DNA from 2 places in the Paraburkholderia sp. D15 genome. Region 2 is predicted to be linked to the other one. Evidence: predicted binding sites of a transcription regulator. Region 2 holds the regulator's gene; the other holds the start of a gene.
The links. Region 2 encodes LexA, which represses DNA repair genes until DNA is damaged. Its sites were predicted from a motif close to ACTGTATNNNNATACAGT; they were not measured.
Positions count from the first base shown of each region.

Region 1: the regulator LexA is predicted to act here: its motif matches at 8,298-8,315, upstream of LFL96_RS14590 (PA0069 family radical SAM protein).

Region 1 covers NZ_CP110395.1:3,375,562-3,385,195, forward strand. Annotated here, with positions in the region: gene LFL96_RS14545 (hypothetical protein) at 1-546, shown strand, start outside; gene LFL96_RS14550 (CobD/CbiB family protein) at 652-1,590, opposite strand; gene LFL96_RS14555 (CoA pyrophosphatase) at 1,705-2,442, opposite strand; gene rplS (50S ribosomal protein L19) at 2,534-2,920, opposite strand; gene trmD (tRNA (guanosine(37)-N1)-methyltransferase TrmD) at 3,077-3,844, opposite strand; gene rimM (ribosome maturation factor RimM) at 3,869-4,594, opposite strand; gene rpsP (30S ribosomal protein S16) at 4,715-4,969, opposite strand; gene LFL96_RS14580 (PQQ-dependent sugar dehydrogenase) at 5,271-6,368, shown strand; gene LFL96_RS14585 (TM2 domain-containing protein) at 6,531-6,998, shown strand; gene LFL96_RS14590 (PA0069 family radical SAM protein) at 7,049-8,233, opposite strand; gene LFL96_RS14595 (Lrp/AsnC ligand binding domain-containing protein) at 8,364-8,852, opposite strand; gene LFL96_RS14600 (D-amino acid dehydrogenase) at 9,021-9,634, shown strand, end outside.
Region 2 covers NZ_CP110395.1:2,552,354-2,561,987, forward strand. Annotated here, with positions in the region: gene LFL96_RS10895 (DUF3597 domain-containing protein) at 382-786, shown strand; gene LFL96_RS10900 (asparaginase) at 970-2,022, opposite strand; gene LFL96_RS10905 (CysB family HTH-type transcriptional regulator) at 2,154-3,080, opposite strand; gene LFL96_RS10910 (sulfate ABC transporter ATP-binding protein) at 3,224-4,282, opposite strand; gene cysW (sulfate ABC transporter permease subunit CysW) at 4,282-5,283, opposite strand; gene cysT (sulfate ABC transporter permease subunit CysT) at 5,280-6,173, opposite strand; gene LFL96_RS10925 (sulfate ABC transporter substrate-binding protein) at 6,373-7,413, opposite strand; gene lexA (transcriptional repressor LexA) at 7,738-8,388, shown strand; gene LFL96_RS10935 (hypothetical protein) at 8,656-9,000, shown strand; gene LFL96_RS10940 (DUF2939 domain-containing protein) at 9,197-9,634, shown strand, end outside.

The DNA of each region.
Region 1 (9,634 bases), 820 kb from region 2:
AACCAGTCCGTCACAACCGATGACGAACGCCCTCCCGCGATCAGACCGACAAAATTGATGCCCAAAGTTCATATCACGCTGGGCGGCAAGGATTTGCCAACAGGCGGCCATCGCCATGCGGCGTACGATCTGATTGAGGATACCTGTCCTGACAGCCAGCTCGAGTTTATGCATGCGTTGCAGGATCTGCTCGTCACGCGTTATGCGAAAACAGGCATCAGCATCGAAACCAATCCGACATCGAACGTGTACATTGCGCGCCTGAAAAATTACCAGGAACATCCGATATTTCGCTGGCATCCGCTGGACACGAGCACGCTGGCCAAAGGTGCAATACACAATCGATTCGGCCTGCGCAAGGCGCCGATTCCCATCACAGTCAACACCGATGATCCCGGCGTGATGCCGACCAATCTGCGCATGGAGTTCGCGTTACTGAAGGACGCGGCCCTTGCCCATCTCGACGACAGTAATGCGATCAACACTTGGGCGGAAACGTTGCGCAAAGAGGGCGTCGATGAGTTTTCCCGCAAGCATTTGCCGTAGGTGGCGCGACCTGTATCTCGCAGCTAGCGCTTACGTTAGAGGATGAAGTAAAAGGCCGAAGTCAGTTCCCCGACTCCGGCCTTCTCATTCGATTCCTTCGACCCCTCACGCCACCCACACCGCGATCGTCAGCATCAACAGCAAAATCATCCACAACACCACCGCGCGCCACACCAACCCCACCGCCGATTGCAGCGTGCGCGGCGTGCAATCATCACCCACCTGCATCGGGCCACCGTCGCCGGTAGTGAGAGCGTCGAGGCTCGACTGCTCCGCGAGCGGACCACTCAACCGCGCACCCAATGCGCCGCTGCCGGCCGCAAGCAACACACCGTCGTTCGCATCCGGCCACTGCCGCGCGTGATTGCGCCATGCATAAATCGCGTCCTCGAAGTTGCCGACGATCGCAAAGCCCAGCGACGTCAAACGCGACGGCACCCAGTCGATCACGAAGAACGCACGCTGTGCGAAGCTCGAAAACGCGGCGGTCCGATCGTCGGCCGGACGTGCCCACGTCCGCGCCAGATATTCGGCGATCCGATACAACACCGCGCCCGCCGGCCCCACCGGAATCAGGAACCAGAAGAACACGCCGAACACGTGGCGATGCGACGCAACCACCGCATGAATCAGCGTGTGACGCACGATCTCGCTGACCGGCATGTCGACGGTATCCATCCCGGTCCATTCGTTGAGGATTTCGCGTGCGCGCGGCACGTCGTCGTTATTCAACGCGAGGTGGATGTCGGTGAAGTAATGGCTGAACTGGCGGAAGCCGAGCGTGAAATACAGCACCGCGACGTTCCAGAGAAACGCCAGCGCGAAGTGGATGTGGTACAGCACGTAGTAGACGAGCGCGACGGCCAGCGTCCACGGCACCACCACCACGAGCCACGCGAGCAATCCATGCTTGGGCTTGCCCGCATCGAATCCGTGCGCCGCCGACTCCGCATGGTACTGAAGCAGCGCCGACACCGGATTATTCGGCGACAGCGCGCGTACCTGTTCAATGATCAGAGCCAGCAATACGGAGAAAAAAGTCATGCGATGCGCCGTGCTTTTCGAGTTTTACGATTGTTTTATAACGATAGCACAGGGTCGGATGGGACTGAGCGCGGACGTCGACAAACACCCGACACGTGCACAGGCCGCAACGCTTCAGGCCGCGAGAAAGCGATAGAAGTTGCGCAGCATCCCGGCCGTCGCACCCCAGATGAAGTGATGGCTGCCGACGGGGTTGGGTTCGACATCGGCCGGGTGCGCGTCCTGTGCCGTTTGCGCTGCTTGCGCGCGCGGATAAGGCATCGCGAAGAAGCGCCGCTCGCCGCCGTCGAATCGAAACACGCGCACTTCGTGGTTGGCAGGGTTCATCAAAAACGCGAGCGGTACTTCGAAGACTTCCGCGACTTCGAGCGCGTCCATCTTCAATGCAAATGGCGGATGTACGAGGCCGATAACCGGTGTCACGCGAAAACCGGTGCCCGTCAGATAGTCGGGCAATGCGCCAAGCACTTCCACGCGCGACGGCGCGAGGCCCACCTCTTCCTGTGCTTCACGCAGCGCGGTGGCCGTGGTATCGGCATCGGACGGTTCATAACGACCACCGGGAAAACTCACCTGCCCCGCATGATCGTTCAGATGGTCGGCGCGCTGCGTGAGCAGCACGGTCAGACCGTGTTCGCGGACCACCAAGGGTACGAGTACCGCGGCAATGCGCGGATCGATCGGCGCGCCGCGTAAGCGCGCTTCGACGATCGGCTCGGGCTCCCACGCCAGGCGCTGTTCGAAGCGGGCGCGCAGAGCGTCAGGCGTCAGACGCTCGCCGGTCAGGGCCGGCAGATCGGCGCCCGTTCCGATGACGGGCAAAGTTTCAGGCTCAAAGACGGGGCGGATCAACGGCTCTCTCGACTGTGCGGATGGTGACGTGCCGCTATTTTGACCTGGCCAAGAAAAAAGCACCCGCGAGGGGTGCTTTTTCTTACAGCATTTACGCTTGGGAAGCAGCGCGGTCTTTCGAGACCAGCTTTTCCTTGATCCGGGCCGACTTGCCCGAACGGTCGCGCAGGTAGTACAGCTTCGCACGACGCACATCGCCACGACGCTTCACGACGATGCTTGCCAGCAGCGGCGAGTACGTCTGGAACGTACGCTCGACGCCTTCGCCCGACGAGATCTTGCGGACGATGAACGACGAATTCAGACCACGGTTACGCTTGGCGATCACGACGCCTTCGTAAGCCTGAACACGCTTACGCGTACCTTCAACCACGTTCACGCTGACGATCACCGTATCGCCGGGAGCGAATTCGGGGATGGTCTTCTCGCCGAGCGCGCGCGCGATTTCTTCCTGCTCGAGTTTTGCAATCAGATTCATGACTGACTCCTGTATCCATCTTGTCGGCGTTCGTACCTGCCTCGCGCTAAGTTTCCTGTTGCGCCCGGCTACGGCCCCGATAGAGGATGGGTTCACATCTGGCGCCGTACACGCATGCACGACACCGCCTGGTGTCCGCTTGAAAGACCGCTGGCCTTACGCCTTCGACGCTTCCTTCGCGAGACTTGCGAGCCATGCCTCGTCGGCACGGCTCAACATCTTGTTCTTTCTGGCCTTCACGATCAGATCGGGCCGCTTGTTCCACGTATTGCGCAACGCTTCGCGCCGACGCCACGCCTCGATTTCCGCATGATGGCCGCCGAGCAGCACATCGGGCACCCGCACGCCGTCGTATTCCTCCGGCCGCGTGTAATGCGGACAATCCAGCAGCACATCGACAAAACTGTCCTGCACCGCCGATTGCGAGTCGTTGAGCACGCCGGGCAACTGACGCACCACCGCATCCATCAACGCCATGGCAGGCAATTCGCCACCCGACAGCACGAAGTCGCCAAGGCTGACTTCCTCGTCGACGACACGATCGAGCAAGCGCTGATCGATCGCTTCATAGCGTCCGCACAGCAGAATCAAACCGGGCTCGGCGGCAAACTGCATGACCCGCTCGTGATTCAGCGTAGCGCCTTGCGGCGACATCATCACGACGCGCGACGCGCCGATGCCCTGCTCCGCCTGCGCGGCTTTCGCCGCGCCGATCGCGTCTTCGAGCGGCTTGGCCAGCATGACCATGCCGGGGCCGCCGCCGTAGGGACGATCGTCGATCGTACGGTAGTTGTCGGTCGTGAAATCACGCGGATTCCACGTCCGCAGGCCGTAGCGTTCCTGCTTCGCCGCCCGGCTGGTGATACCCCAGTCGGTCAGCGCGCGAAACATGTCAGGAAAGAGCGTGACGACATCGAACTGCATCGCTCTCTCCGTTCAGCGAATGATTTAGTAATCGGCTTCCCAGTCGACGGTAATCTGCCTTGCCGCCTGGTCCACTGTTTTGACAAAGACGCCGACGAACGGGATCAAACGTTCGGCGGTGGCCGGCTTGCCGGTTTTGTCGGAAGCCGGATATTCGATGCGCAACACCGAGTGCGCACCGTTGTCGATCATGTCTGCAACCTTGCCGAGATGAACCCCGGCAACGTTCACCACATCCAGGCCGATCAGGTCGACCCAGTAGAATTCGTCGGCGTCGAGCGCCGGAAATTCGCTGCGGCTGATGTACACGCGTGTGCCGCGCATTGCCAGCGCCACATCGCGATCAGCCACGCCACCCAGCTGGGCAACAATGCTGTCGCTATGCGTTTTCGACTGCAATGACGGCGCCGACTTGCGCTCGCGGCCTTGCAACAGCCACCAGCGTTTAGCGCTCAGTAATGCATCGCCGCCGTGGCCGGCATCCGCGTGCGCGGCCACCTTGACCCAGCCCTTGAGGCCGTAAGCGTCGACGATTTTGCCGACCTCGACCGCATCGGCCGGCCAGCTTTCCGCCGTTTCCAGGCGCATTTCTGCGGCACCGGAAGCTGCGGCTGATACCTGGGCTTTCGCCTTGCCTTCGGCTTTTTCGACCGGCTTGCGGACGAATGCACCGAATGACGCCTGATCAGACGTCTTGGCGCGCGAAGTTGCCTTGGCGCGCCCTAGACTGCCGGAATCACGCTCAGACATGATTGAACCTCGCTGCTAACTTCGACGTCTGTTTCAGCACAACTTTTTGCATATCGGACTGCTCACGCAAGCTGCGCGAGCCGCCGGCCAAACCGACGACGATACGCGTGCGAGCTACCATTAAGCAGCCGGCTGCGCCTTTTGCGCTTCCTTCACGAGACGCTCGACGGTCGGCGACAGTTGCGCGCCAACACCTTGCCAGTACGTCAGGCGATCTTGAGCGATACGCAGCGACTCACCCTTCGTAGCGACCGGGTTGTAGAAACCAACGCGTTCGATGAAGCGGCCGTCACGACGGTTACGCGAATCGGTTGCGACGATGTTGTAGAACGGGCGCTTCTTGGAACCGCCACGAGCCAAGCGGATGATGACCATACTAGAATCCTTGAAAACCGGGGTTCGGAACGACTGAAACACGCGATTATAGCGGGAAACAGACGCCATAACAAACACTTACCGGGATAAACTGCATGACGGGGTTGCGCCGGGCATACGGAAACGGACCGCGAACCCCGCCGAAACGCCCGAACTACCTGACGGAGCGCCCGTGAAAGTCCTGCCGCGAAGCGTGTTTTTACCCTCTTTTTCTGCGCTTGTCCGTTACGTTGCCCGAGGCACCGCCGCCTGCCTCGCCTCGCGCAGGACTTCGTCGGCACGCACCTCGCGGCATCGGACGATGCACGTCGCGACGGCCTTCGTGCTCGCCGTGCAGGCCATTGGCGCGTACGCCGCGCTACCCGTCGACCGGATCAAACTGCCGCCCGGTTTCCATATCGACGTGCTGTCCGATGCCGTGCCCAGCGCGCGGGCCATGACGCTGTCCCCGCAAGGCATTCTCTATATAGGCAGCCTCGACGGCCACGTGTATGCGCTCGAACTGCAGAACGGCCACGTGACCGGCCGTCATGTGATCGCCTCCGGCCTCGAGATGCCAGCGGGCGTCGCATGGCGGGACGGCGCGCTCTACGTGTCCGCCGTATCGAAAATCCTGCGCTTCGACGCGATCGACTCGCATCTGAACGATCCGCCCAAGCCGGTCGTGATCACCGACTCCCTGCCGACCGAAACGCACCACGGCTGGAAATTCATCGCCTTCGGCCCGGACGGCAAACTCTGCGTGCCCCAGGGCGCGCCTTGCAACGTGTGCCTGAAGGACCGCGACCGCTATGGCCTGATCGGCCGCATGGACGCGGACGGCAGCCATTATGAAGTGGTCGCCCGCGGCATCCGCAATTCCGTCGGCTTCGCGTGGCATCCGGCGACGCATGACCTGTGGTTCACCGACAACGGCCGCGACCTGCTGGGCGACGACGTACCCGACGACAAACTCAACCGCGCGCCGCGCGCCGGCATGGATTTCGGCTTTCCGTATTGCCACGGCGGCGACACGCCCGATCCCCAGTACGGCAAGGACCGCCCGTGTAGCGCGTTCACGCCGCCGGCGGTCAAGCTGGGCGCGCATGTCGCGTCGCTCGGCATGCGTTTTTATACCGGCTCGATGTTCCCCGCCGCCTATCGCGACAACATCTTCATCGCCGAGCATGGTTCGTGGAATCGCAGCAAGAAGGTCGGCTACCGCGTCGTGCGCGTGATCACCAACCCGGACGGCAGCAACGCACGTCAGGAGGTCTTCGCCGAAGGCTGGCTGCAACCCGGCGAAGCGGTCTGGGGGCGCCCCGCAGACGTGCTACCACTACCCGACGGCTCGCTGCTGATCAGCGACGACACCGCCGGCGCCATTTACCGCGTAACGTATTCGGCGCCAGGCTCCTGAACATTCGCCCACGTTTATTGCGACCCCCGGTCACGTGACCGCCCCACCGCCCGGGCGTAGAATGCGCGACGGTCTGCGCCGTGTCACTCTGCGCCATTCGACGCGCCGCAACCTTCGATCGCCCCTTATTCCGCTTACACCGGGTACTCCGCCCTCGCCTACATGTCCACCCTCGCTTCGGCTTCACCGCGCTTCAGATCCAAGACGATTACCGCCGCGCTGGCCTTCCTGTTCGGCTCCCTCGGCGCACACCGCTTCTATCTCTACGGCACACGCGACATCTACGGTTGGGCGCATCTGCTCGGCACGCTGATCGGCATTCCGGGCGTGATGCTGGTGATCGCCAGCGAGCGCGCGTCGATGCCTGGCTGGGTGCTCGCATTCTTCGGCGCGGTGTCGCTGCTCTCGGCGTTTCTCGCCGCGATCGTCTACGGTCTGCGCCCGGACGAAAAGTGGGACGCCCAGTTCAACGCGCAAACCGGCCGCCACAGCAATTCCGGCTGGACGGTCATTTTCATCGTCATCTTCTCGCTGCTGATCGGCGCATTTCTGCTGATGACCGGCCTCGCCCTTTCGTTTCAAACCTATTTCGAAAGTCAGGTGCAGGCGGCCAAGGCGCTTTCGCAGTAAGCATTCGCGGCGGCGTTTTTGCAATGACGCCTGCCCAGCCGCGCACAAAGCTAGAAAAGATCCAACTGCGGATCGTCTCGCGCGGCCGCCGCGGGACGTGACGAATGCGGCGGCCCCGACGGATCGAGGCGGCGAAAATGCGACATATCCAGAATGCCGCGATCGCGCCGATTCAATCCCAACCGGGCCGCTGCATTGCGAAAACGCTGCCGCAACAGATCCGCCCACAAGCCCTCGCCCTTCATGCGCGTGGCGAAATTCGAGTCGTAGTCTTTGCCACCCCGCATATCGCGCACGCGACTCATCACCCGATCGGCCCGATCGGGAAAATGCGCGGCCAGCCAGTCCTTGAACAGCGGCGCGACTTCCCACGGCAAACGCAGCACGATGTAGCTCGCGTTGCTCGCACCGGCTTCCGCGCACGCCTCCAGCACCCGCTCCATGTCCGGTTCCGTCACGAACGGAATGACCGGCGCAATGCTCACGCCGACCGGAATGCCCGCCTCGCTCAGCGTGCGAATGGCGCGTAATCGACGCGACGGCGTAGCGGCACGCGGCTCCAGCGTGCGCGCGATGTCCGCGTCGAGCGTGGTGATCGTGATGGCGGCCATGAACTGCCCGCGCGCCGCCATTGGCGCAAGCAGATCGAGATCGCGTTCGATCAGCGACGACTTGGTGATCGCCGCGAACGGCTGCTGACGTTCGCTGAGCACTTCGATAACGCGCCGGGTGAGCCGCAACTCCCGCTCCACGGGTTGCCACGCGTCGGTATTCACGCCGAGCGCGATCGGTTCCGGCACATAGGATTGCTTCGACAACTCGCGTTCGAGCAATTCCGGCGCATTGATCTTCGCGTAGATACGGCTTTCGAAGTCGAGCCCCGGCGACAAGCCTAAATAACTATGTGTGGGCCTCGCAAAGCAATAGATGCAACCGTGCTCGCACCCGCGATAGGGATTCAGCGACACGCCAAAAGGAATGTCCGGCGACGCATTGCGCGTGAGAATGGTCTTCGCGCGCTCCTCGAAAACCTGCGTGCGCAGGACTTTGGGTTGGCCGTCGTCATCTTCCGATGTCGTGACCGTCAGCCAGCCGTCGTCCACCGCTTCGCGCTGGTCGACTTCGTAGCGGCCTTGCAGATTCGTCACCGCGCCGCGCCCCTTGCGTGGCGCAGGCGGCGCGATCGGATACTCGGGCGCGGAGTCGAAGTCGGGGTCAGGGGCAGGGGCGGTCACGGCTGGAATCAGGCAAAGCACGGCAATAAAAAACAGCAGCGCCAACAAAAAACGGCGCCAAACACCTGTATAAATATACAGTGTTTACGCCGTTTGTCGAGCCCTGCCCAGCCGTCAAACCATGCGCTTCTTAATCCCCGACCGCGATCGTCAGCGTCTCCTTGATTTCCTCCATCACCACATAGCTCTTCGACTGCACGGCGCCGGGAAGCTGCAACAGGATGTCGCCGAGCAGCTTCCGGTAATCGGCCATCTCGCCGATGCGCGCCTTGATCAGATAGTCGAAGTCACCCGACACCAGATGGCACTCCAGCACCTCGGGGATCTTCTGCACCTCGCGGCGGAACTGGTCGAACATGTTGCCGCTTTTGTGATCCAGCGTGATCTCGACGAACACCAGCAGCGCCGCACCGAGCTCGGCCGGATTCACGCGTGCGTGATAGCCGGTGATCACGCCGTCGCGCTCCATCCGCTTGACCCGCTCGATGCACGGCGTGACCGACAGCCCGACCTGCTCCGCGAGGTCTTTCATGGCCATCCGGCCGTCCTGCTGCAACAGCCGCAGGATCTTGTGATCGAGCTTATCGAGAGCCCGGACCGGCTGACGCTGTGTTCGCATGGTGTATTTGCTGAAAATCCTGAAAATACGATAACAAAACCTACCTGACTGTTAATAGTATAGCGGTTAACACTGGGCGACCCGCGTTACACCTCGTGAATCGAACGAATTCCAACGAATCCGCGAGCGCAGCGCCCTTCAACCTCTATTGAATCTGTCGGAGCAGTTATGCGAGTCGTCGTTTTGGGCAGTGGCGTCGTCGGGGTGACCAGCGCGTATTACCTGGCGCGTGCCGGTCACGAAGTGACCGTCATCGATCGCGAGGCCGGCCCGGCGCTCGAAACCAGCTTTGCCAATGCCGGCCAGATCTCGCCGGGCTACGCGTCGCCGTGGGCCGCGCCGGGCGTGCCGTTGAAAGCGGTCAAATGGATGTTCCAGAAGCACGCGCCGCTGGCGATCCGCCTCGACGGCACGCAATTCCAGCTGCAATGGATGTGGCAGATGCTGCAGAACTGCACGTCGTCGCGTTACGCGGTGAACAAGGGCCGCATGGTGCGCCTCGCCGAATACAGCCGCGACTGCCTGCAGGCGCTGCGCGCCGAAACCGGCATCCAGTACGAAGGCCGCACCGGCGGCACGCTGCAGGTGTTCCGCACGCAGCAGCAGTTCGAAGGCGCCGCCAAAGACATCGCCGTGCTGCAGGAAGCCAACGTGCCGTACGAATTGCTGTCGGCGGCCGAACTCGCGCAAGCCGAGCCGGCGCTCGCCGCGGTATCGCACAAGCTGACCGGCGGCCTGCGCCTGCCGGGCGACGAAACCGGCGACTGCCAGATGTTCACCAC
Region 2 (9,634 bases):
GTGCCGCTCTGGGCTGAGAGCGGCAAGTGGGGTCCGCAGCGGCACCCGGCGGCGCCGGGGAAGCCTTGGTCGGTCAGACGTCGTCGTCGGGTGTCCGGCTGTCGGATTTCATGCTTCAACGAAGCCTATGCTTTTTCAGCCAATCTCTCGCAGCGGGTGCATCGCGCACGCCGCTCGCTTTCCCCGCTTTTTCTCTCCGCTCACCTCCGCCGTTCCCAACATCCCCGATCCGCTTGCGCAAGCGCGCTTGCAATTGCTTGCATCTGGCCGCGTCCGCATGCCGGAAGCGCGACCTTATTTGACACATCGGTCCGCCCTTTTCTCCTACACTCGATGGAGCTGGTTTCCGCACCCACCCACCCATCAGCAGAGGATTCGGACATGAGCATCTTCGGTGACATCGTCAACAAGCTCTTCGGTAAAGCCAAGCCCGATCAGCCGGCCCCCGCGGTCGAGCCGACGCCGGACCCGGCCGCGGCGCAAGCCGCCGCGCCGGCCGATGCGGCGCCCGCACCCGCGCCGCTCGCGGACGTCGACGTCGCGGCGGTGATGGATCAGTTCGTCAGCGAAAGCGGTCAGACGCTCAACTGGCGCACGTCGATCGTCGATACGCTGAAGGCGCTCGGCGTCGACAGCAGTCTCGAGCATCGCAAGCAACTCGCGCAGGAATTGAAGTACAGCGGCGACACCAACGACTCGGCCAGCATGAACATCTGGCTGCACAAGCAGGTGATGCAGGCGCTCGCGGCGAACGGCGGGAAGCTGCCGCCGGATCTGGCGGGCTAAGGGCTAAGGGCTAAGGCGCGTATCAGGCGCTGCGCGCGTCCGGCCGTTGCAGGCGGGTACGCGCGACTCGGGCTCGTTGCCGTTAAGGCACGGTAGAAACGACGACGCGGCGTGTGGATCGATGATCCGCACGCCGCGTTTTTCATTGGAACGTCCACGCCGACGCGCGGGAAGCGGAATCGCTCAGTACGTGTCGAAGGTCTTCTGCAGCGCCGCTGGTCCCGTGACACCCGCGGCCAACGCCAGCATCAACAGCACGCGCGCCTTGTACGGATTCAGCGAACCGGCGCTGACGAAACCGAGTGCATCGTCGGCGGCCGCGCCGTTACGCATCACATGTCCCGAGCCCACGCGCGACGAACGCACCACCGCGATGCCTTGCGAAGCCGCATCGGCGAGCGCCTGCTGCATCGACGCGTGGATCGAGCCATTGCCCGTGCCGGCCACGACGATGCCGCGCACGCCCGCGGCAACCAGCGCATCCACGGCGATGCGCGACACGCCCGCGTAACTCGCGACCACTTCGACGTGCTGCCACGCCGCGCCGATCGTGAATCCGGTGCCCAGGGTATGCGGACGCACGACCGCGCGCTGGTATTCGACGCGGCCGTCCTGCACCCAACCCAGCGCGCCGATCTCCGGCGAATGGAACGCGTCCACCGCGTAGGTGCTCGTCTTGACCACGTCGCGCGCGCTATGAATCCTGTTGTTGAATGCCACCAGCACGCCCTGCCCGCGCGACGCCGCATGGCCGGCCACGGTCACCGCGTTCAGCAGATTCAGCGGACCATCGGCCGACAGCGCCGAGGCCGGGCGCATTGCCGCGGTCAGCACCACGGGCTTGTCCGACTTGACCGTCAGATGCAGCAGATAGGCGGTTTCCTCGAGCGTGTCGGTGCCGTGCGTGATCACCACGCCGTCGATCTCGTCGGCGGCCAGCAACGCGTTGACGCGTTGCGCGAGCGTGGTCCACAGCGACATCGCCATGTCCTTGCTGTCGACGCTGGCGACCTGCTCGGGTGCGATGCGCGCGACCGTCGACAAGGCCGGCACGACGGACAGCAGTTGCTCGACGCCGACCACGCCCGCCTGATAGCCGGAGGTGTTGGTGGCGTCCGGCGCGGCGCCGGCGATCGTGCCGCCGGTGGCCAGCACCGCAATGCGGGGCAACGGGGAGGACGTGGAGGCGGCGCCCTGATCCGGAGGCGCGGCTGGAGAGGAGGTCGGAGTATTCATGGCGGCGATTGTAAGCGATGCGCCGCGCGCCGCCATGCGTGAAAAAACGGATGCCCGTTCGCTTAGGACGGGCCGCGGAACGGGCCGCACGGGTTAAGCCGCACGACGGCGGCCCCCGCGCTGCGCTTGCCTTAAACCGCTTCGCGCAACTGCGCGGCGATTTCCGCTTCGTTCAGCTGCGGCGCGAACATTTCGATCAGCCGGTACGCGTACGCGCGCAGGAACGCGCCCTTGCGCAGACCGACCCGCGTGGTGCTCGCCTCGAACAGATGCTGCGTGTCGAGTGCGACGAGTTCGCTGTCGCGCTTCGGGTCGTAGGCCATCGCCGCCACCACGCCGATGCCCATGCCCAGTTCGACGTAGGTCTTGATCACGTCGGCGTCGATCGCGGTCAGCACCACGTCGGGCAGCGCGCCCGCTTTCGCGAATGCCTGGTCGATGTGCGAGCGGCCCGTGAAGTCCTGGTCGTAGGTGACGATCGGAAATTCGGCGATCTCGTCGAGCGTCAGGTTCGGACGGCCCACCAGCGGATGATCCTTCGGCACCACCACCACGTGATGCCACGAATAGCACGGGAACGTGACGATGTCGGGGAAACGGTCGAGCGCCTCGGTCGAGATGCCGATATCCGCCTCGCCGTTGATGATCATCTGCGCGATCTGTTGCGGGCTGCCCTGGCGCAACGCCAGATGCACCTTCGGGAACACCTCGGTGAATTGACGGATCACCTTCGGCAGCGCGTAGCGCGCCTGCGTGTGAGTGGTCGCGACGACGAGGTGGCCGCTGTCCTGATCGGCGAACTGACGCGCGACGCGGCGCAGATTTTCCGCGTCGAGCAGCATGCGCTCGATCAGCTGATGCACCGCCTTGCCCGGCTCGGTGAGCCCCGTCAGACGCTTGCCGCGCCGGATGAAAATATCGACGCCGAGTTCGTCCTCCAGATCCTTGATCTGTTTCGACACGCCCGATTGCGACGTGTACAGCACGTTCGCGACCTCGGTCAGGTTCATGTTCTGGCGCACGGCCTCGCGCACGAAGCGCAATTGCTGGAAGTTCATCTGTATGTCTCCGGTTCAGCCAGAGTGGAGTTATTCGAGTTTATTGAAACACCGAGTTTTGCTGCCTTGGGTGCCGGGCGCGGCGCCGGCCGATGCTCCGCTTCAGATACCGCTCACCGCCCCTCGCCACACCGCCGCACCGCTCACTGCGCGGGGAAAACCCGCAACGCGCGCGGCACCGCGGTCACGCCGTCGCCCACCGTCAGTTGCAGATCGCGCCATGTCTCGCGATCCAGTTCGGCTTCGAGCAGGTTGCCCTCGCGGCCCGCGAGTTCGACCCGCACCGAGCCGCCGAGCGTCACCACCCGGCGCACGTCGACCACGATCCCCTCGCGATGCCCGGACGCCTGCGGATACAACTGCAGATCGTGCGGCCGCACATAGGCGAACGCCGGCCCCTTGAAATCGGCCTTGATCGACACCGGCAACGCGGCGCCGTCCACCACGAAACCGCTCGCGTCGACATTGCCGTGCAGCCGGTTGGCGGCGCCGAGAAACTCGTAGACGAACGAAGTCTGCGGATGGTCGTACACGTCCTGCGGACTGCCGACCTGCTCCACATGCCCGCGATTGAGCACGACGATACGGTCGGCCACTTCGAGCGCTTCTTCCTGATCGTGCGTGACGAAGATCGTCGAGATATGCAGGTCGTCGTGCAGACGCCGCAGCCAGCTGCGCAGCTCCTTGCGGACCTTGGCGTCGAGCGCGCCGAACGGTTCGTCGAGCAGCAGCACTTTCGGCTCGACGGCCAACGCGCGCGCGAGCGCGATACGTTGCCGCTGGCCGCCCGACAGTTCGGACGGGTAGCGCTGCGCGAGCCAGTCGAGCTGCACCAGCTTCAGCAGCTCGTGCACCTTCTCGCGAATCACCGCTTCCGACGGCCGTTCCTTGCGCGGCTTCACGCGCAACCCGAAGGCGACGTTCTCGAACACCGTCATGTGCCGGAACAGTGCGTAATGCTGGAACACGAAGCCCACTTCGCGTTCGCGCGCGCCGACCGTCGCGACGTCCTGACCTTGCAGCACGACCTGACCGCCGTCCGCGTATTCGAGCCCGGCGATCACGCGCAGCAAGGTGGTCTTGCCACAGCCCGACGGCCCGAGCAGCGCAACCAGTTCGCCCGGCGGAAAATCGAGCGAAACGTTATCGAGCGCGACGAAATCGCCGAAGCGCTTCTGCAGGTTACGAACGGTGATACCCATTACAGCTCTCCTTGCTTGAGCGTGTGTTGCGGCGAGACAGGCGTGGCCTTGAACGAGTGCGACGAAGCCGCGGGCGGCGTGACCGGACCCGCATGCGCGGGCACGTCGCGCGCCGTCAGTTCGGCCGACATGTGGCGCTCGGCGAGCAGCTTCAGACCGAGCGTGACGAGTGCCAGCAAGGCCAGCACCGACGCCACGGCGAACGCCGCCGAGAAGTTGTATTCGTTGTAGAGAATTTCGACGTGCAGCGGCATCGTGTCGGTCTGGCCGCGAATGTGGCCGGAGACCACCGACACCGCGCCGAACTCGCCCATCGCCCGCGCATTGCACAGAATCACGCCGTACAGCAGGCCCCATTTGACGTTCGGCAGCGTGACGCGGCGGAAGATCTGCCAGCCGGACGCGCCGAGCACGTGCGCGGCTTCTTCCTCGTCGTTGCCTTGCGCCTGCATCAGCGGAATCAGTTCGCGCGCGACGAACGGGAACGTGACGAAGATCGTCGCCAGCACGATGCCCGGCACCGCGAAGATGATCTGCACGTTATGGTCCTGCAACCATGGACCGAACCAGCCTTGCGCGCCGAACATCAGCACGTAGATCAGGCCGGAGATCACCGGCGACACCGAGAACGGCAGATCGATCAACGTGGTCAGCAACGCCTTGCCGCGAAACTCGAACTTCGCGATGCACCACGACGCCGCGAGACCGAACGCGAGATTCAGCGGCACCGCGATCGCGGCGGTGATCACGGTCAGTTTGATGGCCGACAACGCATCGGGATCGGCAAGCGATTCCAGATAGAAACCGAGGCCCTTGTTGAGCGCCTGATAGAACACCGCGACCAGCGGCACGACCAGGAACAGCGCGAGAAACAGCAGCGCGATGCCGGTCAGCAGCCAGCGCACCACCGGCGGTTCGGTGACCGGATCGGGACGGCGCGCGACGTTCGGCGCGTTTTCCGTTCGAGTTTGCGTCTGGGGTTGACTCTGCGTCCGGCTCATTGCGCACCTCCGCCGAGCGCCGCGACGCTTGCGACCGGCGCCGGACCCGCGCCGCCGCGGCTGGTGCGGCGCTGCAGATACCACTGCAACGTATTGATGAACAGCAGCATCAGGAACGACACGACCAGCATCACCACGGCCAGCGCGGTGGCGCCCGCATAGTCATATTGTTCGAGCTTGGTGATGATCAGCAGCGAGGTGATTTCGGACTTCATCGGCACGTTGCCGGCGATGAAGATCACCGAACCGTACTCGCCGAGCGCCCGCGCGAAGGCCAGCGCGAACCCGGTCAGCAAGGCGGGAAACACCGCCGGCAGCACCACGCGGCGAAAGGTCAGCCAGCGCGACGCGCCGAGGCAGGCGGCGGCCTCTTCCTGCTCGCGTTCGAACTCCTCCAGCACCGGCTGCACCGTGCGCACCACGAATGGCAAGCCGATGAAGGTCAGCGCGACCAGCACGCCGGCCGGCGTGAATGCGATCTTCAGGCCGAGCGGTTCGAGATACTGTCCGATCCAGCCGTTGCCCGCGTAGACGGCAGCGAGCGAAATGCCGGCCACCGAGGTCGGCAGCGCGAACGGCAGATCGACCACCGCATCGACGATACGTTTGAACGGGAACGTGTAGCGCACCAGCACCCACGCGACCAGAAAGCCGAATACCGCGTTGATCAACGCGCCGCCCAGCGCGGAGAAAAACGTCAGGCGATACGACGCGAGCACACGCGGCGAGGTGACCGCGCGCACGAACTGCGCCCAGTCGAGCGTGGCGGTCTTCAGGAAAGTCGCCGCCAGCGGGATCAGCACCACGAGGCTCAGATACGCCACGGTGATGCCGAGTGTCAGGCCAAAACCGGGCAACGCGCTCGGTTTTCGGAAGGTCAACGTCGTCATGCTGGTTACTCGTTCGGGTTGAGGCTTGCGTTGCGGTTGGCCGGCGCGGCGCGGTTTTCACCGCGTCGCGCCGGTCGGCGGCCGCCGGGCCCTGGCGGCCAAAAAGCGCGCCCATGGGCGCGCTCGAGGGTCCTGCACGATCTTCTGCGCTACCGCACCGGCGTGTTACCCACCGCCCGCGGCGGCGGACAATGCTCGCTTACTGCGGTTGATAAATCGAATCGAACACGCCGCCGTCGGCAAAGTGCGTCTTCTGTGCGTTGGTCCAGCCGCCGAACGAATCGTCGACGGTGTACAGCTTCAGCTTCGGAAACTTCGCGGTCAGTTCGGCCGGCACCTTGTTCGAACGCGGACGATAGAAGTTGCGCGCGGCGATCTCCTGACCTTCCTCGCTGTACAGGAAGTTCAGATACGCTTCGGCGACCTTGCGGGTGCCATGCTTGTCGACCACCTTGTCCACCACGGCCACCGGCGGCTCGGCCAGGATACTGACCGACGGCACGACGATTTCGAACTTGTCCGGACCGAATTCCTTCAGCGACAGGAAGGCTTCGTTTTCCCACGCGATCAGCACGTCGCCGATACCGCGCTGCACGAAGCTGGTGGTCGCGCCACGCGCGCCCGAATCCAGCACGCCGGCATTCTTGTAGAGCTTGCCGACGAATTCCTTCGCCTTCTGGTCGTTGCCGCCCGGCTGATGCTCGGCATACGCCCAGGCCGCGAGGTAGTTCCAGCGCGCGCCGCCCGAGGTCTTCGGATTCGGCGTCACGATCGACACGCCCGGCCGGGTCAGATCGTCCCAATCCTTGATGTGCTTCGGGTTGCCCTTGCGCACCAGGAACACGATCGTCGACGTGTACGGCGACGCGTTGTCCGGCAGACGCTTCTGCCAGCCCTTGTCGAGCAGGCCCTTGCTGGCCAGCGCGTCGATGTCGTACGCCAGCGCCAGCGTCACGACGTCCGCCTGCAGGCCGTCGAGCACCGAGCGCGCCTGCGCGCCGGAGCCGCCGTGCGACTGCTTGAAGGTGATCGTCTCGCCGGTCTTCGCCTTCCATTCCTTGCCGAATGCCTGATTGACGTCCTGGTACAGCTCGCGGGTCGGGTCGTAGGACACGTTCAACAGCGTCGTGTCGGCCGCCTGTGCCTGCGCCATCGCGCCGAGTGCGCCGGCCGCGCCGAGCGCGAGTGCCGCGATGAGTTTCTTCGTCTTGCCTGCCAGCCCCGTATTCCGGTGATTCATGTCAACTTTCTCCGCGTGGTGGTCCGCTGAAACAGCGTGTGGTGTTGTTCTACGTCGCGGTCACGTGCACATGAGCGCCAACTCGAAGGGCAGTCTATCGAAGAGCTTTCATCATTAAAAATAATGTTTCCTCATTCTTTAATACGCAAAAGTGGTAATGACAGCCAGACAAGGCGTTGCGACGCGAAATCGGATGTTCAAGCGCCGTTTACCGGCGTTATCGCGACCTCGCGGCGGTGTCCGGGAGGACGAACTTAAAGTAAAGCTTGAATTGCGCGGAATACTGTATAAAAATACAGTCACCTGTTCATACATACAGTGACCATGACCAAACTCACCGCACGCCAGCAGCAGGTGTTCGATCTGATCCGCCGGGCGATCGAACGCACCGGTTTTCCGCCCACCCGTGCGGAGATCGCCGCCGAACTCGGCTTCAGTTCCGCGAACTCCGCCGAGGAGCATCTGCGCGCACTGGCACGCAAGGGTGTGATCGAACTCGCGGCCGGCGCCTCGCGTGGCATCCGGCTGCTGAGCGGGCAGGAAGATTCGCCGCATCAGTTCACGCTGCCGCACGCCAGCATCATGCAGTTGTCGTTGCCGCTGATCGGGCGGGTCGCGGCGGGTAGCCCGATCCTCGCGCAGGAACATATCTCGCAGCATTACGCGTGCGACCCGGCGCTGTTCTCGAGCAAGCCCGATTACCTGTTGAAGGTGCGCGGGCTGTCCATGCGCGACGCGGGCATCTTCGACGGCGACCTGCTCGCGGTGCAGAAGAAAAGCGAGGCGAAAGACGGCCAGATCATCATCGCGCGGCTGGGTGACGATGTGACCGTCAAGCGTCTGAAGCGTCGGCCGAACGGTATCGAGCTGATTGCGGAGAACCCCGACTACGACAACATCTTCGTCGAGACCGGCAGTGCGGAATTCGCGCTGGAAGGGATCGCCGTCGGACTGATACGGCCGAGCGAGTTTTAAGCGGTCGTCGAGGGTTCGTCAGTGTTTCGGCGGCGGGTCCTCAGCGGTTGAATCCCCGCGTCATCGAAGCTAGCTCTCGCGGCTGGCTCGTGAATCGTCCGGGATTGAGCCGCAGGCATTCACGTTGGTTTCTTTTCTGCGTGACGGCGTGTTTCCACGCCGTCTGTCGAAACACGCCCGTACGTTGGGCGACGCTCGAAGCCAGCGTTAAAGCGGCGTTACCGCCGCACTCACGTTGCATCATCGTTGCATCGCCTGGAGAGAATCATGGAACGCCTTGCCCGTCTGCTGCCCTTCCGTCAGTTCGGCCGTCTGCGTCATCTGCGCAAGCTGGTGCCCTGCTCGTTGATCGAGGCATCGGCGGCGAGCACGCCATCGCTGTTCGATTCCGCCGACGGCGCATCGAGCCTGCCCTCCGCGCTGCCGGCGTTTGCACGCGTGTCGCTGAACTCGGGCCTGAATACCGCCGAGCCGGCGCGCCGTGCGCCGGTGCGCGTCTATCACGGTCCATCGCGGCTGATCATGGTCGGCACCGTGGACGCGGTGTGCCGCATGATCGACCGGTGTATCGCCGAAGAAGCGAATGTGCAGGGCGCAGCCGTCGAAGCCTGAAGGTTCGGATTGTCGCTTTGATATGACGCTGGGTATCACATCGGGTATAACGCCGGATGTCGCGCAGGGATCGTTTTGGCGTGGCCGTGGTCCACGTTAGATCACATTCGATGGAGAATTCCGCGCGATGCCCGCTTCAATCCGATTCACCCCGCGATTGCCCCCGCGAACCAGGACCCCGCGAACCAGGACCCGAATGAACCGACGCTCGAACGCACCGATGAAAGGCAGCGCCACCCGCCCGCTGATCGTGACGTTGATCGTGGTCGTGGTGATTGCCGCGCTCGGGTTCGCTTATGCGTCGCCGTATATCGCGTTGAACAATCTCAAACGCGCGGCGGATGCGCGCGACGCGCAGACCGTCAATCAATACGTCGACTTTCCCGCATTGCGCGACAGCCTGAAACAACAGGTGACCGGCCTGTTGACGCGCCGCCTGGACCAGCACGGCAGCGGCAATCCGTTTGCCGCCATCGGCGCGATGATCGGCGTTGCGCTGATCGGTCCGCTCGTGGATGCGTATGCGACGCCGGACGGCGTCGCCGCGTTGCTCAACGGCATGCCGCCACGCGGCAATCCTGGCGAGCGGCCGCCCGCGCCTGCCGTGCCGCCCGCATCGGATGCGGCGCCGGGC